Regions from separate parts of the Mycobacterium sp. NGS67 genome, predicted to be linked through region 1. Evidence: predicted binding sites of a transcription regulator. Region 1 holds the regulator's gene; each other region holds the start of a gene.
The links. The regulator HspR, encoded in region 1, represses chaperone genes until heat shock. The targets are predictions, from matches to a motif close to ANNTGAGTNNNNNNNACTCANNT.
Positions count from the first base shown of each region.

Region 2: a site for HspR is predicted at 1,595-1,617, ahead of clpB (ATP-dependent chaperone ClpB). Genes of this name have one in related genera too.
Region 3: a site for HspR is predicted at 4,288-4,310, ahead of lon (endopeptidase La). Genes of this name have one in related genera too.

Region 1 covers NZ_JCALCF010000051.1:715-7,924, forward strand. Annotated here, with positions in the region: partial or broken gene AC5Y4D_RS26315 (beta strand repeat-containing protein) at 1-1,909, shown strand, start outside; gene AC5Y4D_RS26320 (heat shock protein transcriptional repressor HspR) at 1,915-2,298, opposite strand; gene dnaJ (molecular chaperone DnaJ) at 2,295-3,467, opposite strand; gene grpE (nucleotide exchange factor GrpE) at 3,504-4,133, opposite strand; gene dnaK (molecular chaperone DnaK) at 4,183-6,054, opposite strand; gene AC5Y4D_RS26340 (YoaK family protein) at 6,382-7,077, shown strand; gene AC5Y4D_RS26345 (TetR/AcrR family transcriptional regulator) at 7,150-7,210, shown strand, end outside.
Region 2 covers NZ_JCALCF010000044.1:572-7,781, forward strand. Annotated here, with positions in the region: partial or broken gene AC5Y4D_RS25465 (PPE family protein) at 1-173, opposite strand, end outside; gene AC5Y4D_RS25470 (FAD-binding oxidoreductase) at 334-1,488, opposite strand; gene clpB (ATP-dependent chaperone ClpB) at 1,674-4,220, shown strand; gene ttfA (trehalose monomycolate transport factor TtfA) at 4,399-5,229, shown strand; gene AC5Y4D_RS25485 (SDR family NAD(P)-dependent oxidoreductase) at 5,236-6,009, shown strand; gene pyrE (orotate phosphoribosyltransferase) at 5,996-6,538, shown strand; gene AC5Y4D_RS25495 (hypothetical protein) at 6,548-7,210, shown strand, end outside.
Region 3 covers NZ_JCALCF010000003.1:123,454-130,663, forward strand. Annotated here, with positions in the region: gene AC5Y4D_RS03500 (hydrogen peroxide-inducible genes activator) at 1-10, opposite strand, end outside; gene AC5Y4D_RS03505 (peroxiredoxin) at 115-702, shown strand; gene AC5Y4D_RS03510 (alkyl hydroperoxide reductase) at 699-1,235, shown strand; gene AC5Y4D_RS03515 (alpha-amylase family glycosyl hydrolase) at 1,263-2,522, shown strand; gene AC5Y4D_RS03520 (DUF1810 domain-containing protein) at 2,519-2,938, opposite strand; gene AC5Y4D_RS03525 (alpha-hydroxy acid oxidase) at 2,964-4,184, shown strand; gene lon (endopeptidase La) at 4,324-6,642, shown strand; gene AC5Y4D_RS03535 (hypothetical protein) at 6,661-7,149, shown strand; gene AC5Y4D_RS03540 (nitroreductase family deazaflavin-dependent oxidoreductase) at 7,146-7,210, shown strand, end outside.

The DNA.
Region 1 (7,210 bases):
CGGCGCCCAGCCCGCGATCAACATCAACATCGGCAACCCCGACGGCTCCACCGTCATCCACGCGCTGGGCCTGTTCGGCGCCGGGCCCGCCTATCTCCCGCTGCTCGACCTGCGCCCGATGCCGGGCATCGGCAACCTCACCCCGCTGCCGTCCTCGGGCTTCTTCAACTGGGGCAGTGGCCTTGCGTCCGGGTTCCAGAACTTCGGCAGCAACTCCGGGATGTTCAACTTCGCCACCGGGCTACTCGGCAACTCCGGGTTCTTCAACTACGGTTCGCTGCAGTCCGGCTTCGACAACCTCGGCAACGCCATCTCCGGTTTCCTCAACACCGGTGTCGGGACACCGGCGAGCGTCTCCGGCTGGCAGAACCTCGGCACCAACCTGGCCGGCTGGTTCCAGAACGGACCCGACGCCACCACCTTCAGCGCCGGTCTGGCCAACCTCGGCATCTGGAACATCGGCAGCGCCAACCTCGGCGATTTCAACATCGGCAACGCCAACATCGGCGGCCTCAACTTCGGCAGCGCCAACCTCGGCAGCTTCAACTGGGGCTTCGGCAACATCGGCGACTACAACTTCGGCCCCGCCAACTTCGGCACCGGGAACTGGGGCTTCGGCAACTCCGGTCCCGCGCTCACCGCGGCGCTGCAGAACATCGGCTTCGGCAACACCGGCAACTTCAACATCGGCTTCGGCAACACCGGTACCGGCAACATCGGCTTCGGCAACACCGGCGACGGCAACATCGGCATCGGACTCGTCGGCAACGCCCAGACCGGGTTCGGCGGCTTCAACTCCGGCACCGGCAACTTCGGCCTGTTCAACTCCGGCACCAACAACGTCGGCTTCTTCAACTCCGGCGAGGGCAACTGGGGCATCGGGAACTCCGGCCGCTTCAACACCGGCATCGGCAACACCGGTCTGGTCAACTCGGGCTTCTTCAACACCGGCCTGGTCAACACCGGAATCGGAAACTCGGGCAACTACAACACCGGCTTCTTCAACACCGGCAACACCAACACCGGCGCGTTCAACCCGGGCAGCTACAACACCGGCAGCTTCAACCCCGGCGACTACAACTCCGGTGACTTCAACGTCGGCAACTCCAATACCGGATGGGCCAACTACGGCAACTTCAACACCGGCGCCTTCAACGGCGGCAACTACAGCAACGGGTTCTTCTGGCGAGGCGACTATCAGGGTCTGGGCGGCTTCGCCTACCAGACCACCATCCCGGGCATCCCGTGGGACTACAACCTGGCCGCCGACATCCAGATCCCGATCCAAGGCACCATCAACGCCATCACCCAGGACATGTTCACCATCTCGCAGTTCGAGATACCGATCAGCCTGGAGATCACCGTCTGCTTCCTCTACATCCCGTTCGTGGGATGCGTCCTGAGCGGCACGCTGCCGGCGATCCCCATCACCACCGAAACCCTGGGCCCCTTCACCATCGACCCGTCGGTGCTCAACCCGGAGACGCCACTGGTCTTCAACTTCGAAAACCCGATCAACATGCTCGGCAACGGGCTGGTCGGGCCGTTCACGTTCGGCTTCGAGTGGCGCGGCAGCCCCGGCTTCTTCAACTCCGGCAGCGCCCCGTCGTCGGGCTTCTTCAACTCCGGGGCGGGCGGCGCATCGGGCATGCTCAACGCCGCCAACGGCGCGGTGTCGGGCATCGGCAACGTGTTCAGCCAGGTGTCCGGGATGTTCAACAGCGGCGGCGTGAATGTCTCCGGTCTGCAGAACGTCGGCGCCTTCGAATCGGGCTGGGCGAACCTGGGCAACTTCATGTCCGGCTTCTACAACACCAGCATGCTCGACCTGATGACTCAGGCGTTCGTGTCCGGTGTCGGGAACTTCGGCAGCGAGTTGGCGGGATTCTTCGGGGACAACACGCCCTGACGCCTCTAGCGGCGGGGTTGCCAGACGACCAGCGCCCGGCTCTTGGGCACCACCGCGACCTCGCGACGCTGGTTGGCCCGCAACACCGCCACTTCCTCGGCCAACTCCGAGAGCCGCGACTGCAGCGCGTCGACCTGGTTGGTCAGCTCGATGATGCGTTTGATGCCGGCGAGGTTGACGCCCTCGTCCTGGGACAGTCGCTGCACCTCACGCAGCAGGTCCACGTCGTGCTCGGAGTACCGACGTCCGCCGCCGGCGGTGCGCTGCGGCCGGACCAGGCCGAGCCGGTCGTAGGTGCGCAACGTCTGCGCATGCATACCGGCCAGCTCGGCGGCCACCGAGATCAAGAACGTGCGCGACGATTCCCGGTCGGGGTTCTTCGAGTTCATGGTCGATTCCCTGCCCATCCGGCTCTGGGGTCGAACCCGCTGGACCGCTCGGCCGCCGCGTAGGCTTCCAGCGCCTCCTGCGCGGCACCTTCCAGATTCGACGGGACCGCGACCTTCACGGTGACCAGCAGGTCGCCGCTGCCACCGCTGCGCTTGGGCACACCCCGGCCACGCACCCGTAGGATGCGGCCGTCGGCGGTGCCCTTGGGCACCCGGACGCCGACCTTGCCGTCCAGCGTGGGCACCGAAAGCGTTGAGCCCAAAGCCAATTCGGTGAAGCTGACGGGTACGGTCACGGTCAGGTCGTCGCCGTCGCGGCCGAAGACCTTGTCCGGCCGCACATGCACGGTCACGTACAGGTCACCGGACGGAGCGCCCCGCAACCCGGCTTCGCCCTGCCCGGCCAGCCGGATGCGCTGACCGTCGTCGACGCCGGGTGGGATGCGCACGTTGATGGTGCGGGTCCGAGTCGTGACCCCGGTGCCTTTGCACTCCTCGCACGGGTGCTCGATGATCGAGCCGCTGCCCCGGCATTCGGTGCACGGCTCGGAGAAGCCGAACGCACCCTGGTTGCGGTTGATGACGCCGGCGCCGTTGCAGTTCGGACACACCTTCGGGCTGGTGCCCGGGCGTGCGCCGCTGCCGTGGCAGTTGGTGCACGGGGCCGGGCTGGTCAACCGCAGCGGCATCGCGACGCCCCTGGCGGCCTCGACGAAATCCAGTTCCGTCTCGGTCTCCAGGTCCTTGCCGCGCCGGGGCCGGCTGGGACGGGTGCTGCCACCCCGCCCGAACAGGCCGCCGAACAGGTCGCCGATGTTGGCGCCGCCGGACCGGCCGGCGGCGTCGAACAAGTCGTTCAGATTGAACTCGGCGCCGTCCCCGCCTCCGCCGAAGCCGCCGAACCCACCCGTGTCGAACCGACGGCCACCGAAGCCTCCGCCGGCGAACAGCCGGCGGGTCTCGTCGTATTCCTTGCGCTTGGCTTCGTCGGACAGAACGCTGTAGGCCTCCGAGACCGCCTTGAACCGCTCGGCCCCGGCGGGGTTCTTGTCCGGATGCAGATCCGAAGCCAACTTGCGGTAGGCCGTCTTGATCTCTTTGGCATCGGCATCGGAGGAGACGCCAAGCTCCTTGTAGAAGTCCTTCTCGACCCACTCACGCTGAGCCATGTCGCGTCACCTCCTTACCTTCGTATCGATTCTGTCCTAAACACCGGAGTCGTCGGCGTTATCGCTCGTGTCGGCAGGTCCGGTTTCCGAACCCGCGCCGGCGACGGTGTCGACGACGCCGACCATGGCGTGCCGCAGCACCTGTTCGCCGAGCAGGTAGCCCTGCCTCATGACGGTGCCGATCACCGGCTTGGAACCCGGTCCGCCGTCGCCTTCGTGCTGCACGGCTTCATGCAGTGCGGGGTCGAAGTCCTCGCCCTCGGCCCCGAACGCGGTCAGGCCCAACCCGCCCAGCACGCCCGTCAGCTTGTCGGCGACCGCCTTCATCGGACCCGACTCCAGGTCGCCGTGCTGCCGTGCGCGGTCGAGATCGTCGAGGATGCCCAGGAATTGACCGACCACGTCGGCCTTGGCCCGGTCCTTCGCGGCCTGCTGGTCGCGCAGCGCCCGCTTGCGGTAGTTGGCGAAGTCGGCCTGCACGCGCTGCAGGTCCTGGAGCAACTCGGCCGCCTTGTCGGCTTCCTCCGGGCTCTCGCCGGCGAAGGCACCCCCTCCCGGTGCTGGACCGGGAGGGGCCTGCCGTACTTCACCTGTCTCGGGATCGATCCGCCGTCTGTCGGTGACCGTCACCGGTTCTTGTGCGTGGTTTTGAGTTCCGTCGCTCACTGGCGCCGCTCCTCCTCATCACTCCGTTCTGCATCGTCGCGGCGCGCGCTCACTGGCGCCGCTCCTGGTCGTCGTCGACCACCTCCGCGTCCACCACGTCGTCGGCCCCCGCGGTCTGGTCGAAACCACCACCGGGCTGACCGCCGGCGGCGGCACCTTCGGCCTGGGCGGCCTCGTAGATGGCCTGTCCCAGCGCCTGGGACTCCTGGCCCAGCTTCTCCATCGCCGACTTGATCGCGGAGATGTCATCGCCACCCAGCGCCGACTTGGCTTCTGCCACAGCGGCTTCCACCTTGCTCAGCGTGTCCTCAGGAACCTTCGACCCACCCTCGGCCTCACGTTGCTCTTTGACGAACTTCTCCGTCTGGTAGACCAGCGTCTCGGCCTGGTTGCGGACGTCGGCTTCCTCGCGACGCTTGCGGTCTTCGTCCGCGTGCGCCTCGGCATCCTTGATCATCCGGTCGATCTCCTCCTTGGAGATGCCCGAACCTTCCTGGATGCGGATGGTGTTCTCCTTGCCGGTGCCCTTGTCCTTGGCGGTGACGTGCACGATGCCGTTGGCGTCGATGTCAAAGGTGACCTCGATCTGCGGAACACCGCGCGGGGCCGGTGCGATACCGGTCAGCTCGAAGCTGCCCAACAGCTTGTTGTGCGCCGCGATCTCACGCTCACCCTGGAAGACCTGGATCTGCACCGACGGCTGGTTGTCGTCGGCGGTGGTGAAGGTCTCCGAGCGCTTGGTCGGGATGGTGGTGTTGCGCTCGATGAGCTTGGTCATCACCCCACCCTTGGTCTCGATGCCCAGGCTCAGCGGCGTGACGTCAAGCAGCAGAACGTCTTTCACCTCGCCCTTGAGTACACCCGCCTGCAGCGCGGCACCCACGGCCACGACCTCGTCGGGGTTGACGCCCTTGTTGGGCTCCTTGCCACCGGTCATCTCCTTGACCAGGTCGGTCACCGCAGGCATGCGGGTGGAACCGCCCACCAGCACCACGTGGTCGATGTCGCCCACCGAGATGCCGGCGTCGGCGATGACCGACTGGAACGGCTTGCGGGTGCGGTCCAGCAGGTCCTGGGTGATGCGCTGGAACTCGGCCCGGGTCAGCTGCTCGTCGAGGAACAGCGGGTTCTTGTCGGCGTCGACGGTGATGTAGGGCAGGTTGATCGAGGTGCTCTGCGAGCTGGACAGCTCGATCTTGGCCTTCTCGGCGGCCTCACGCAGCCGCTGCATGGCCATCTTGTCCTTGGTCAGGTCGATGCCGCTGGTGCCCTTGAACTTCTCCACCAGCCAGTCCACGACGCGCTGGTCCCAGTCGTCGCCGCCGAGGTGGTTGTCACCGCTGGTGGCACGCACCTCGACCACACCCTCGCCGATCTCGAGCAGCGAGACGTCGAAGGTGCCGCCGCCGAGGTCGAAAACCAGAATGGTCTGCTCTTTCTCGCCCTTGTCCAGGCCGTAGGCCAGCGCGGCCGCGGTCGGTTCGTTGACGATGCGCAGCACGTTGAGGCCGGCGATCTGGCCGGCGTCCTTGGTCGCCTGACGCTGAGCGTCGTTGAAGTAGGCGGGAACGGTGATCACCGCGTCCGCGATGTCCTCACCCAGGTAAGCCTCGGCGTCGCGCTTCAGCTTCTGCAGCACGCGAGCGCTGATCTCCGGAGCGGTGTATTTCTTGCCATCGATATCCACGGACCAGTCCGTGCCGATTTCGCGCTTGACCGAACGAATGGTGCGGTCGACGTTGGTCACCGCCTGGTTCTTGGCGGGCTGACCCACCAGCACTTCGCCGTTACGCGCGAACGCGACGACAGACGGGGTCGTCCGCGAGCCCTCGGAGTTTGCGACGACGACGGGGTCGCCACCCTCCAGAACTGCGACGACGGAGTTGGTGGTCCCGAGGTCGATGCCGACCGCACGAGCCATAGTGATTCCTCCTGAATCTGTAGAGCTTCTGCTTGTTGCACTATGCTGAGTGAACCCCGCTCAAGACTGCTCCGGCCGCCATGTGCCTGTCAACTCAGACTTGAGTGTGCCTCACTCAACTTGTCGATCATGCTAACGGTGTAGGCGCGGGGTTTGTTCCCGGGGGCGCGGTATGCGCTCTCTATGAGATCGGTCAGTTCGACGGAATTACCGGTCAATCTGGTGCTTATATATTTGACGGGGTCGGTTCGAATGGCGGGAGTGGGTGTCGAGCAGATGGCGCCGGGGGAACGAACACGCAGAAGCGGCCTGTCCGCGCAAGGAAGAATGCTGGCCTACAGCGCCGTGCTCGCGCTGAATGCGGGTTGGGTGAACGCGGTAGCGATCCTCACCCTGGCGGTTCCGGTCGGCAACCTCACCGGTGTCACCACCCAGATCGGCATGGACACCGCGCACCCGTGGCGCTACGAAAGCCACGTCCTGGGCGCGATCCTGCTGGGGTTCCTGCTAGGCGCCGCGGTGGCCGGCACGCTGCTCTCGTCCAGCCGGATGCCGCTGGCCAGGCGCCACGCCGCCGTGTTGGCCATCGAAGCCATCCTGCTGTTGGCCGCCGCCGCCGGAGTCACCGCGGACAAGAACGAGATCGCCATCTTCGGGATCGAGGAGACCGCCGTCCAGGGGCTGTTCGCAGCGGCGGCCCTCGGTTTGCAGAACGGCCTGACCTCCAGCTTCCGCGGGATGGCGGTCCGCACTACCCACTTCACCGGCACCGTCACCGACCTCGGGTTGATGCTGGGCCGCAGCCGTGAGCACGGCTTCGACAAGTGGAAGGCCGCGATCCTGGCCACGACCCTGCTGCTGTTCCTCACCGGCGCGGTCGCCGGCCTGGTGGCCGGGGCCAAGTTCGACGGATACGCACTCGTCGTACCGGCCGTGATCTGCCTGATCATGGGATGTGTCAACGTCGCACTCAGCCGCACCCGCCGGCCCCGGGTGGCGACGGTCGAGCCGGTGGCCGCCTAGGACTGTATCTACCCGACCCGGGTCCACGCTCGTGCAACAATAACAGAGCAATTGCTCTGTTATTGTGTTTTCATGCCCCGCCCTCGCGAGCACGACCCGGACCGCGTGCTGGATGCCGCGGAGGCGCTGGCCG
Region 2 (7,210 bases), on a different contig from region 1:
TGCCACGACGAGCCGACAAGTCCCGAGGTCAGCGAGGAGAACGAGGACGCTGCCAGACCCAGCTCGGCGGCCAGGCCGTCCCAGGCCGCTGCCGCCCGCAGCAGAGGTTCCAGGCCCGCGCCGAACAGTAGCCGCGCCGAGTTGATCTCGGGAGGGAGCACCGCGAAGCTCATCACCTGTTCCTAACTGGAACCGCATATCCCGTCGGGCGCGTGTGTCGGCAGATGACTATTCAACAGCCGTCTGACACAGAATTGCGTTCGATTCGCGAAAAATCCACAGATCTTTTCGGCGCGGTTCTCGCGGGGCGTGCGCCGCGATATCCGCCGCGGCCTATCGCGACAGCGGATCGTGCTGGATGCGTTCGGCGGGCGCGCCTTTGGCGATCAGCGCGGCCTTGGTCGCGCGGACCATGTCGGCTCCGCCGCAGATCAGGATCTGCCGGTCGCCCCAGTTGCCGTACCTGGTGACGACGTCGGGCAGCCGGCCCGTCTGGCGCACGTGCAGTCCGCGCGGCGGCGAGACGTCGGGGTACTCGGCCGCCCAGGCCGGATCGCGGTTGTACTCCGATACCGGCGAGACCGACAACCACGGATTGTGGGCGGCGACCTGCCACAGCGTGCGCAGGTCGTAGAGCTCGCAGGGGTAGCGGGCGCCGAAGAAGAGGTGCACCCGCGGGTTCTCGGCGAACCTGCTCAGATCCATGATCAGTGCCCGCAGCGGGGCCAGTCCCGAGCTGCCCGCGACCATCAGCACGTCGTCGCCGTCGCGGTCGACGTGGAATCCGCCGTGCGGACTCGACACCCGCCAACGGTCCCCCGGCATGGTCTCGGTGACGACGGCGTTGCTGACCAGGCCGCCGGGCACCACCCGGACGTGGAACTCGATCTGACCGTCCGGGTCGGCGGGGATGGCCGGCGACAGGTAACGCCAGCGGCGCGGGCACTGCGGAATGTGCACGTTGACGTACTGCCCGGGGTGGTAGCGCAGCGGTCGGTCCAGGCGCAGCCGCACCACCGCGAGGTCCCGCGACACCCGGTGGTGCTCTACGACCGTGCCGTCGCACCAGGCGGGTGCGTCGTCGGAGTCCGCGGCCCCGCTCATCACCCCGGCGAACAGGTTCAGCGACTGTTCGGCGGCCTCGGCGACGGCCGGCGTCCACGCGCTGCCCAGCTGGGTGCGCAGCGTCGCAGACAACGCGCTGCGCAACGTCGTGTAGTGCGCTGGCAGCACGCCGTATTTGCGGTGGTCGCGGCCCAGCTGGGCCAGGAAGGCGACCGGCTCCTCGGCGCGCTGGGCGAGCAGTTCGCCGTAAAGCCAATGCAGTGCGTGCCCGAACGCGGCCCGCTGGCCGGCCATCTCGGGGGGGAACAGGTCGCGAATAGAGGCGTCGAGGGCGAACCAGCGGGTATAGAAGCGGTGGACGAGTTCGGCGTCGGTGAACGCGTCGCGCAGCGTCTGCAACGCCTCCCGGTCCTCGAGTCCCACGCCCACCAATTTTAGGGGCCCCTTTTCTTGGCGCGAGCAGACGCAAAATCCCCTTTTTCCCCGGCGTGTCGGGAGCTTTTGCGTCTGCTCGCCCGGGGGAGTTTAGACTTGAGCGGAACAGACTCAACCTTGACGGCGTTGTACCAGCCGACAAGATTTTTCATCAAGACCCGAACGGAGGTGTCGTGGACTCTTTCAACCCGACAACCAAGACGCAGGCGGCCCTGACGTCGGCACTGCAGGCGGCGTCGTCCGCCGGCAATCCCGAGATCAGGCCATCTCATTTGCTGATGGCGCTGCTGACGCAGAACGACGGGATCGCCGTGCCGCTGCTGGAGGCTGTCGGCGTGGAGCCCGCCGCCATTCGCACCGAGACCCAGCGGCTGCTGGACCGACTGCCGCAGAGCAGCGGCGCCAGCTCCCAGCCGCAGCTGTCCCGGGAGTCGCTGGCGGCCATCACCACCGCCCAGCAGCTGGCCACCGAGATGGACGACGAGTTCGTCTCCACCGAGCACCTGATGGTCGGCCTGGCCACCGGCGACTCCGACGTCGCCAAACTATTGACCGGGCACGGCGCCTCCCCGCAGGCGTTGCGTGAGGCGTTCGTCAAAGTCCGCGGCAGCGCGCGGGTGACCAGCGCCGACCCCGAGGCCACCTACCAGGCCCTGGAGAAGTACTCCACCGACCTGACCGCCCGCGCCCGCGACGGCAAGCTCGACCCGGTCATCGGCCGCGACAACGAGATCCGGCGCGTGGTGCAGGTGCTGTCGCGGCGCACCAAGAACAACCCGGTGCTCATCGGCGAGCCCGGCGTCGGCAAGACCGCCATCGTGGAGGGCCTGGCCCAGCGCATCATCGCCGGCGACGTGCCGGAAAGCCTGCGCGACAAGACCGTCGTCTCCCTGGACCTGGGGTCCATGGTGGCCGGCGCCAAGTACCGCGGCGAGTTCGAGGAGCGCCTCAAGGCGGTGCTCGACGACATCAAGAACTCCGCCGGGCAGATCATCACCTTCATCGACGAGCTGCACACCATCGTCGGCGCCGGCGCGACCGGCGAATCGGCGATGGACGCCGGCAACATGATCAAGCCCATGCTGGCCCGCGGCGAACTGCGGCTGGTGGGTGCCACGACGCTCGACGAGTACCGCAAATACATCGAGAAGGACGCCGCGCTGGAGCGCCGCTTCCAGCAGGTGTTCGTCGGCGAGCCGTCGGTGGAGGACACCGTCGGCATCCTGCGCGGACTCAAGGACCGCTACGAGGTGCACCACGGGGTGCGCATCACCGACTCGGCGCTGGTGGCCGCCGCCACCCTGTCCGACCGTTACATCACCGCCCGTTTCCTGCCGGACAAGGCGATCGACCTGGTCGATGAGTCCGCCAGCCGGTTGCGGATGGAGATCGACTCCCGTCCGGTCGAGATCGACGAGGTCGAGCGGCTGGTGCGCCGGCTGGAGATCGAAGAGATGGCGCTGGCCAAAGAAGAGGACGCGGCGTCGCGCGAACGGCTGGACAAGCTGCGCGCCGAGCTGGCCGACTACAAGGAGAAGCTGGCCGAGCTGACCACCCGGTGGCAGAACGAGAAGAACGCCATCGACGTCGTCCGCGAACTCAAGGAGCAGCTGGAAGCGTTGCGCGGCGAGGCCGAGCGCGCGGAGCGCGACGGCAACTACGAGAAGACCGCCGAGCTGCGCTACGGCCGCATCCCCGAGCTCGAAAAGAAGCTCGACGCCGCGATCCCGCAGGCCGAGGCCCGCGAGAACGTGATGCTCAAGGAAGAGGTCGGTCCGGACGACATCGCCGACGTGGTGTCGGCGTGGACCGGGATCCCGGCCGGCCGGCTGCTCGAAGGCGAGACCGCCAAGCTGCTGCGCATGGAGGACGAGCTGGGCAAGCGTGTCGTCGGGCAGAAGAAGGCCGTGCAGGCCGTCTCCGACGCGGTGCGCCGCAGTAGGGCCGGGGTCGCCGACCCCAACCGGCCGACGGGTTCGTTCCTGTTCCTGGGCCCGACCGGCGTCGGTAAGACCGAGCTGGCAAAGGCGTTGGCGGACTTCCTGTTCGACGACGAACGCGCCATGGTCCGCATCGACATGAGCGAGTACGGCGAGAAGCACTCGGTGGCCCGGCTGGTCGGTGCGCCCCCCGGCTACATCGGCTACGACCAGGGCGGTCAGCTGACCGAGTCGGTACGCCGCCGGCCCTACACGGTGGTGCTGTTCGACGAGGTGGAGAAGGCCCACCCGGACGTCTTCGACGTGCTGTTGCAGGTGCTCGACGAGGGCCGGTTGACCGACGGCCAGGGCCGCACGGTCGACTTCCGCAACACGATCCTGATCCTGACGTCCAACCTGGGATCCGGTGGCACCGAGGAGATGGTGATGGCGGCGGTGCGCTCGGCGTTCAAGCCGGAGTTCATCAACCGCCTCGATGACGTGCTGATCTTCGACGGCCTCAACCCCGAGGAACTGGTGCAGATCGTGGACATCCAGCTCAACCAGCTGGCCAAGCGGCTCGCCCAGCGGCGCCTGCAGCTCGAGGTGTCGCTGCCGGCCAAGCAGTGGCTGGCCCAGCGCGGCTTCGACCCCGTGTACGGGGCGCGGCCGTTGCGCCGGCTCGTTCAGCAGGCCATCGGCGACCAGCTGGCCAAGATGCTGCTGGCCGGTGAGGTGCACGACGGCGACGTGGTGCCCGTCAACGTCAGCGCGGACGGCGACTCGCTGGTTCTGGGCTGAGTCCCACGGCGTGAACAGACGCGAAAGCCCCCGAAAACGACCGTTTTCGGGGGCTTTCGCGTCTGCTCGCGCCACCTCACCGCCACCCCCTGGGGCGTCGCTCGACGCTACCCTGTGACGTGGTTGTGACCAGCTCGGATTCTGTGTTCGAACCAGACAGCAGATAAGCTGTCCTCCGATGGTCCCGCTCTGGTTCACCTTGTCCGCACTGTGTTTCGTCGGTGCGGCGGTGCTGTTGTACGTCGACATCGATCGACGCCGCGGACGCAGCCGGCGCCGCAGGTCCTGGGCCAGGTCACACGGCTTCGACTACGAACGCGAATCCACCGACATCCTGCACCGCTGGAAGCGCGGGGTGATGTCGACGGTCGGTGATGTGCCCGCGCAGAACGTCGTGCTGGGGCAGATCCGGGGCGAGGCGGTGTACATCTTCGACCTCGAGGAAGTCGCCACGGTGATCGCCCTGCACCGCAAGGTCGGCACCAACGTGGTGGTCGACCTGCGTCTGAAGGGTCTCAAGGAGCCGCGCGAGAGCGACATCTGGCTGCTCGGCGCGATCGGACCCCGGATGGTCTACTCCACCAATCTCGACGCGGCCAGGCGGGCCTGCGACCGGCGCATGGTCACCTTCGCCCACACCGCACCCGACTGCGCCGAGATCATGTGGAACGAGCAGCACTGGACACTGGTGGCGATGCCGATCGCCAGCACGCGCGCCCAGTGGGACGAGGGTCTGCGCACGGTCCGCCAGTTCAACGACCTGCTGCGGGTGTTGCCGCCGCTGCCCGCCGAGACCACCAAGGAGACCGGCGAGTCCGAGGGCCGGCGTGCCCCCAGCCGACCGCTCGCCTCGGCGGCCCGAGCGGAGTTGCCGTCGCGACGTGCCCAACCCGACCCGGCCGCCGGGATCCTGCCCGAGCCGGGTCGCCGCGCCGCCGAGCCCGAAACCGCTCGGCGTCCGCCGCGGACGGGCCGCAACGGCCACCAGGCCAGCAACTACCAGCACTGAGCGCCGATGCCCCGACCTGTCGCGTTGATCACTGGGCCCACTTCGGGCATCGGTGCCGGATATGCCCGCCGTTACGCCCGCGACGGCTACGACCTCGTTCTCGTTGCCCGGGATGCAGAAAGGCTGCAGCAGTTGGCCGGCGAGCTGCAGTCCGAAGCCGGCAACATCGAGATTCTGCGCGCGGACCTGGCGGTGGGCGCCGATCGCGACAAGGTCGCCGAGCGGCTGGCCGACGGGGTCCGCGTCCTGGTCAACAACGCCGGCTTCGGCACGTCCGGTGAATTCTGGGACGCCGACCCCGCGGACCTGCAGAAACAGCTCGACGTCAACGTCACCGCGGTCATGCATCTGACCCGGGCCGCGTTGCCGGCCATGCTCGATGCCCGGGCCGGCACCGTGATCAACATCGCCAGCGTCGCCGGCCTGCTGCCCGGCCGGGGCTCGACGTACTCCGCGTCCAAGGCCTGGGTCATCTCGTTTACCGAAGGACTGGCCAACGGGTTGCAGGGCACCGGTGTCGGAGTGCATGCCGTCTGCCCGGGCTACGTGCGCACCGAGTTCCACAGTCGCGCCGGAATCGACATGACCGAGGTGCCGTCGTTCATGTGGCTCGAGGTCGACGATGTGGTCCGCGACAGTCTCGCCGACGTCGCCCGCGGCAAGGTGATCAGTGTGCCCGGCGTCGAGTACAAGTTCCTGGTCGCCACGGGACGCGCAATGCCGCGACGGCTGGCGCGCGCCGTGACCAAGCGATTCGGCAGTGGCAGTGGCCGAACCTGAGCCGCGCGCCGAACTCTCCGAGTTGGTGCGCCGGTTGTCGGTGGTGCACGGCCGCGTCACGCTGTCGTCGGGCAAGGAGGCCGATTACTACGTCGACCTGCGCCGCGCCACCCTGCACCACCGGGCGTCGGCCCTGATCGGCCGGCTGATGCGCGAACTCACGCAGGACTGGGACTACGCGGTGGTCGGCGGCCTGACGTTGGGCGCCGATCCGGTCGCGACGGCGGTCATGCACGCGCCGGGCCGCCCGATCGACGCGTTCGTGGTCCGCAAGTCGGCGAAAGCCCATGGCCTGCAACGACTTATCGAGGGGTCCGAGGTGTCCGGCCAGCGGGTGCTGGTGGTGGAGGACACCAGCACCACCGGTGGCTCGGCGCTGACCGCGGTGCGCGCCGTCCAGGATGCCGGCGGCGACGTGGTCGGCGTGGCCACCGTCGTGGACCGCGCGACCGGCGCCGCGGAGGCCATCGAAGCCGAGGGGTTGCCCTACCGCAGCGTGCTGGGTCTCGCCGATCTGGGGTTGAGCTAGGCCGCGGTGGTGCGATTTCTCGTGGCGTTGACCCTGGCGCTGGCCTGCCTGGTGGGCTGCTCGGGGTCGGACAAGAGCCGGATCTGGGGTGCGCAGAACGCCCGCTTCGGGGAATCTCAGGCGGTGCTGGGCTGGAACATGTCCGTGTCGAATCTGCGTTGGTCCGACGAGTATGTGCTGGTCGACGTCGACGCGTCGCCGACGGACGCGCACCAGCCGCACGCCAAGGCAGAAGACATCCGGTTCGGTCTGTACGGCGCGCTGTCGCACCCGATGGAGGCGACCGGGCTGGGCAGCTGCGACGAGGCGATGACCAAGGTCCGCGACGTCACGTCACCACTGAAGGCGCCGCCGGACCGGCTCACCGGCACGGTGTGCCTGGGGCCGCTGAAGGAACGCAGCGCCGTTCGCGGGATGTACGTCTACTCCCCGCGCGATCGGATCGCCGGAACCGCGGCAGCCTATCCGGCGGCGTTCCCGGTGGGTCTGTTGCCGACCAAGGAGAGCGACACCGGACTGGTCGTCAAGACCACCAGTGTGTCGGCGTGGCGCGCCGACGGCATGCCGGTGACCCAGGCCCAGTTGGGTAACCCGGCGGCGTTCAACGGCAACGGCTACATGCTGCTGGGTCTGCAGGCCGACGCGGTGGCGGATCGGTATCGCGAGGACTCC
Region 3 (7,210 bases), on a different contig from region 1:
TATCGGTCATACCGAACAGTATAGTGCCACAAATCACCTTTACTTTATGACGGCGACCGGGCACTATGGGGTCATACCCACTAATCTTGAATAGATCCAGATAAGGAGATGCCAATGTCCCTGTTGACCATCGGCGATCAGTTCCCCGCTTACCAGTTGACCGCCTTGATCGGCGGCGACCTGTCCAAGGTCGACGCGCAGCAGCCCGGCGACTACTTCACCACCGTGTCCAGCGACGACCACCCGGGCAAGTGGCGCGTGGTGTTCTTCTGGCCCAAGGACTTCACGTTCGTGTGCCCGACGGAGATCGCGGCGTTCGGCAAGTTGAACGACGAGTTCGCCGACCGCGACACCCAGGTTCTGGGTGTCTCGATCGACAGCGAGTTCGTGCACTTCCAGTGGCGCGCGCAGCACGAAGACCTCAAGAAGCTGCCCTTCCCGATGCTTTCCGACATCAAGCGGGAGCTCGTTGCCGCGACCGGTGCGCTCAACGCCGACGGTGTCGCGGACCGGGTGACCTTCATCGTCGACCCCAACAACGAGATCCAGTTCGTCTCGGTCACCGCCGGCTCGGTCGGCCGCAACGTCGACGAGGTGCTGCGGGTACTGGACGCGCTGCAGTCCGACGAACTGTGCGCATGCAACTGGCGCAAGGGTGACCCCACGCTGGATGCGGGCGAACTGTTGAAGGCGTCGGCATGAGCATCGACAACCTCAAAGCGGCGCTGCCGGACTACGCCAAGGATCTCAAGCTGAACCTGGGCTCGATCGCGCGCAGCACGGTGCTGGACGACGAGCGACTCTGGGGCACGCTGCTGGCCAGCGCCGCCGCTACCCGAAACGCCCAGGTGCTGGCCGACATTGGGGCTGAGGCCGCCGACCACCTGTCCGCCGAGGCGTACCAGGCCGCCCTGGGCGCCGCATCGATCATGGGCATGAACAACGTGTTCTACCGTGGTCGCGGATTCCTCGACGGCCAATACGACGACCTGCGCCCCGGACTGCGGATGAACATCATCGGCAATCCGGGGGTGGCCAAGGCGAACTTCGAGCTGTGGTCGTTCGCGGTGTCCTCGATCAACGGGTGCTCGCACTGCGTAGTCGCCCACGAGCACACGCTGCGCGAGGTGGGTGTCAGCCGGGAGGAGATCCTGGAGGCGCTGAAGGTCGCCGCGATCGTGGCCGGCGTGGCGCAGGCGATCGCCACCGCGTCCACCCTGGCCGCAGTCGGCTGATCCTCGGACGACCGTAGTGTCGTAGCCATGGCGCCGTGGACCGAGCACGCGATCTGGTGGCAGGTCTACCCGCTGGGTTTCGTCGGCGCCTATCCCGCCGACCAGCCGCCGGACCCGGGCGAACACCGGCTCCGGCGGCTGGTCGACTGGTTCGACCATGCCATCGAACTGGGTGCGTCCGGGGTCGCGCTGGGCCCGATATTCGCCTCGCGCACACACGGTTACGACACCACCGACCACTATCGCGTCGATCCCCGGCTCGGCGACGACTCCGACTTCGACTACCTGGTCGGCGAGGCGCGCCGCCGCGGCCTGCGCATCCTGCTCGACGGGGTGTTCAACCACGTCGGTGCGGATTTCGCCGGGCCGGAGTGGTGGCGCAGCGGCGGCACGTTCGAGGGCCACTCCGAACTCGCGGCACTGGACCACGACAATCCAGAGGTCGCCGACTACGTGGTCGAGGTCATGTCGCACTGGCTCGACCGTGGTGCCGACGGCTGGCGCCTGGATGCGGCTTACGCGGTGCCGCAACGATTTTGGGCTGATGTGCTGCCCCGGGTGCGGCAGCGCCATCCCGACGCGTGGTTCGTCGGCGAGCTCATCCACGGTGACTATGCGGCGGTGGTCGAGGGGGCGGGATTCGACTCGGCCACCCAGTACGAGCTGTGGAAGGCGATCTGGAGCAGCATCAACGACGGCAACTTCTTCGAGCTGGACTGGGCGCTGCAGCGGCACAGCGCGTGGCTGAAAACGTTCGTGCCGTTGACCTTCGTCGGCAACCACGACGTCACCCGGATCGCCAGCCGGATCGAGCGTCCCGAACACCTGGCGCACGCGCTGGTGGTCTTGTTGACGGTCGGTGGTGTGCCCAGCATCTACGCCGGCGACGAGTTCGGATACCTTGCCGTCAAGGAGGAGCGCTACGGGGGCGACGACGCCGTGCGGCCCGAGTTCGGCACTCCCCCAATTCAACTCGACGAGCGCGGCATTCGCGTGTGGGAGTTGCACCGATATCTCGTCGGACTACGTCGCCGTCACCCGTGGCTGCACGCGGCCCGGACCAGCGCGGTGCAGCTGCAGAACAAGCACTACGTCTTTCGGAGCCAGCACGGCGACGAGTCGCTGTTGGTCGCACTCAATATCGACGAAGAGCCGGTGCGGCTTTTTCTGCCGGAGCTGGGCGCGCCGCGGGCCAAGGTGATCGCCGGGTCTGCGGCACCGCCTGAAGAGGTCGTGGACTCGGTGGTCGTCGAACCGCACGGCTGGCGGATTCTGCAGCCGGTCTAATCGCGCAACCCAGACACCGTTCGGGGATCCTCTTCGCCGCCGTAGTACTTGTCCAGCAGCGCGACGAAGTCGTGGTTGTCGGCGGTGGCGTGAGCGAACAGCGTCATCGAGGATCTCAGCTTGAGGTCGTCGGGCGAGCCGAAAATCTGTGCGGCCGATCGGTCCTGCACCTGATTGACCAGCCGGACGCATTCGCGCAGTCGCGAGCCGAGCAGCTCGTGCGCCAGGTACGCGCGAGCCTCCGCCAGTGAGACGATGCCGAAGTGCTCGGCCATCCGGCTGCTGCCCAAACCACGCAGTTGCGGAAAGACGAACCACATCCAGTGGCTGCGTTTCCGGCCGCTGCGCAGCTCGTCGAGCACGTTGTCGTAGACACGGTCCTGCGCGTCCACGAACCGCTGCAGGTCGAAAGCCATGCGTTCACCCTGGTTGAATGAGCTGATGGCGGTCAAGCGGCAAGTCCCCAAGATCCGGGACCTGGCACCGCTGCTGCAGTTCAAACGTCCGCAACTCGACCGCACCCGGCGGCGCCTGGACGCCGCACTGACCATCGAGGACCTACGGCGCATCGCCAAGCGACGTACGCCCAGGGCGGCGTTCGACTACACCGACGGCGCAGCCGAGGACGAGCTCTCCATCGAGCGAGCCCGACAGGCGTTCCGCGACATCGAGTTTCACCCGACGATCCTGCGCGACGTGAGCAACGTGACGGCGGGCTGGAACGTGCTGGGCCAACCGGTGGTGTTGCCGTTCGGGATCGCACCCACCGGGTTCACCCGCCTGATGCACACCGAAGGCGAGATCGCCGGGGCGCGGGCGGCGGCCGCGGCCGGAATCCCGTTCTCCTTGTCCACCCTGGCGACCAGTTCGATCGAGGATGTCGTCGCAGCGGTTCCGCAGGGCCGCAAATGGTTTCAGCTGTACATGTGGAAAGACCGGGACCGTTCGATGGAGTTGGTGCGGCGCGCCGCGGCCGCCGGCTTCGACACCATGCTGGTCACCGTCGACGTCCCGGTCGCCGGCGCACGGCTGCGCGATGTCCGCAACGGTATGGCCATCCCGCCCGCGCTGACCCTGCGCACCGTGCTCGACGCCGTGCCGCACCCGCACTGGTGGTTCGACCTGCTGACCACCGAACCGCTTTCGTTCGCCTCGCTGGATCGCTGGTCGGGCACCGTCGGCGACTATCTGAACGCCATGTTCGACCCCAGCGTCACCTTCGACGACCTGGCCTGGATCAAGTCCCAGTGGCCGGGCAAGCTCGTCGTGAAAGGAATCCAGACCCTGGAGGACGCGCGTGCCGTGGTCGACCGTGGCGTCGACGGGATCGTGTTGTCCAATCACGGTGGCCGCCAACTGGACCGGGCCCCGGTGCCGTTCCATTTGTTGCCGACGGTGGCGCGTGAGCTCGGCAACGACACCGAGATCCTGCTGGACACCGGCATCATGTCCGGCGCGGACATCGTCGCGTCGGTCGCACTCGGGGCGCGATGCACGCTGGTCGGGCGGGCCTACCTGTACGGACTTATGGCCGGCGGTGAGGCGGGAGTGCGTCGCGCCATCGACATCCTGCAGACCGGTGTGCTGCGGACCATGGGCCTGCTGGGCGTGACCTGCCTGGAAGAGCTCTCCCCCAAGCACGTCACCCAGTTGCGTCGTTAGCGCGAGCAGACGCAAAAGCCCCCATTTCGTGCCGAAATAAGGGGCTTTTGCGTCTGCTCGCCAGGGTGTGGCGCACAGCACGGAACAAACCGTCCGTGACCGAGGTTGAGTCGAACAGACTTAACTCTTGGAGGAACAGATGGCTGAAGCCAAGTCCGTGCCGGTGCTGTTCGTGACCGACACGATCGTGTTGCCCGGCATGGTGGTGCCGATCGCTCTCGACGACACCGCCCGCACCGCCGTCGACGCCGCCCAGGCCGGCGACTCACGTGAGCTCTTGATCGCGCCGCGGTTGGACGACCGCTATCCGACCCACGGCGTGGTGGCCAAGATCCTGCAGGTCGGCCGGATCGCCGGGGGCGGTACCGCCGCCGTCGTGCGGGGCGAGCGCCGCGCGCACATCGGTGCCGGCGCCAACGGACCTGGCGCGGCGTTGTGGGTCGAGGTGACCGAGGTGCCCGACGTCGAGGTGACCGACGAGATCAAGGCGCTGGCAGCGGAATACAAGAAGCTGCTGCTGGCGATGCTGCAGCGCCGCGAGGCCTGGCAGATCGTCGACTATGTCAACAGCCTCACCGACCCGTCCGCGCTGGCCGACACCTCGGGGTACGCGTCCTACCTGTCCGACGTCCAGAAACGCCAGCTGTTGGAGACCGTCGACGTCGCCGAACGGCTGCGTGTGCTGATCGACTGGACCAGCGAACATCTGGCCGAGGTCGAGGTCAACGACAAGATCGCCGAGGACGTGCGCGACGGGATGGAGAAGACGCAGAAGGAGTTCCTGCTGCGCCAACAGCTGGCCGCCATCCGCAAGGAGTTGGGCGAAGGCGAACCCGACGGATCCGATGACTACCGGGCCCGCGTCGAGGCCGCCGACCTGCCCGAGCAGGTCCGCGAGGCCGCGCTGCGCGAGGTCGGCAAGCTGGAGCGGGCCAGCGACCAGAGCCCGGAGACCGGCTGGATCCGAACCTGGCTGGACACCGTGCTGGACCTGCCGTGGAACGTCCGCACCGAGGACTCGACCGACCTGACGGCGGCGCGGGAGATCCTGGACGCCGACCACCACGGGCTGGACGACGTCAAAGACCGCATCGTCGAGTACCTGGCGGTGCGTGCCCGGCGCGCGCAACGCGGTTTGCAGGTCGTGGGCGGCCGCGGTTCCGGGGCGGTGATGGTGCTGGCCGGTCCCCCGGGCGTCGGCAAGACGTCGCTGGGCGAGAGCGTGGCCCGGGCGCTGGGCCGCAACTTCGTCCGCGTCGCCCTCGGCGGCGTGCGCGACGAGGCCGAGATCCGCGGGCACCGGCGTACCTACGTGGGCGCGTTGCCGGGCCGGATCGTGCGGGCCATCGGCGAGGCCGGATCGATGAATCCCGTTGTGCTGCTGGACGAGATCGACAAAGTCGGGTCCGACTACCGGGGCGACCCGAGCGCGGCGCTGCTCGAGGTGCTCGACCCGGCGCAGAACCACACGTTCCGCGACCACTACCTGGACCTGGATCTGGACCTGTCCGACGTGGTGTTCCTGGCCACCGCCAACGTGATCGAGAACATCCCGTCGGCGCTGCTGGACCGCATGGAGTTGGTGCAGATCGACGGCTACACCGAGGACGACAAGGTCGCCATCGCCCGCGACTACCTGCTGCCCCGGCAGCGGGACCGGGCCGCGCTGACCGAGGACGAGGTGACGGTCACCGATGCCGCGCTGCGCAAGATCGCCGCCGACTACACCCGCGAACCGGGCGTGCGGCAGTTCGAACGGCTGCTGGCCAAGGCGCTGCGCAAGGTGACCACCAGGCTGGCCGGGACCGACGAACCGATCACCGTCGACGAGCCGGATCTGGTTGGCTACCTTGGCCGTCCACGCTTCACTCCGGAGTCGGCGGAGCGCACGGCGGTGCCCGGCGTGGCCACCGGCCTGGCCGTCACCGGCCTCGGCGGCGACGTGCTCTACATCGAGGCCGGCGCGGTCGACGGTGACGCGGGCCTGCAACTGACCGGTCAGCTGGGTGAGGTGATGAAGGAGTCGGCACACATCGCGTTGTCCTACGTGCGTTCGCATGCCGCCGAATTGGGCGTCGACCCGGCGGTGCTGGACCGGCGCATCCACGTGCACGTGCCAGCCGGCGCGGTGCCCAAGGACGGGCCCTCGGCCGGGGTGACGATGGTGACCGCGCTGGTGTCGATGGCCACCGGACGTCAGGTGCGCTCCGATGTCGGCATGACCGGCGAGGTCACGCTGAACGGTCGGGTGTTGCCGATCGGCGGTGTCAAACAGAAGCTGCTGGCGGCCCAACGTGCCGGTCTGTCAACGGTTTTCATCCCGTCACGCAACGAGCCGGACCTGGACGACGTGCCCGCCGAAGTGCTCGAGGCCCTGACCGTGCTGCCGATGACGGACGTGGCCGAGATCGTCGCGCAAGCACTGGAACCGGCGCAGACCGCTACGGTGGCCGCCTAGGGACGCTAGGGTGCAGCAATGGCTGCTTTCCTACGCAAGTTGCTCGGAATCGGCAAGCTGCCCGCAGACCTGCGGGCAGCAGTCGAGACGGAGAACCTCATCCATCTGGCCGAGTCTGTTCCCGTCACCTTCCGATTCACCGGGTCGGTGCCCGGCAAGGTGTCCAACGGCAACGTCCGCAGTTACGTTGGCGCTCTGGCCATCACGTCGCAGCGGGTGGTGGGGACGCTGTCGACCGTGCCCAAACTCGCCGGGCGCGCCGTCGACCTGCGCTGGGACTCCCCCGCCGAAGGCCCTGTGCGAGGCGAGTTTTCGGCAGCCGGACTGATGCTTACCACGGACGTCGGCGAGGTCGACCCACAGTTTTCCGGCCGGCTTTCGCTGAACTACAAGACCGCGCTGCCCGAAGCGGTGTTGAGCACGGTCCCGCGGCGGACGTTCACGTTCGGCGTGCCGCGGGAATGGGTCCTGCGCATGGTCGGGGTCCCGGCCCGCACACCGGCATGAGCCGCAAACGGCGGTTCGTGCACCGCATCCAGCGAGTCGTGGTCAACCCGATCGGCCGGCG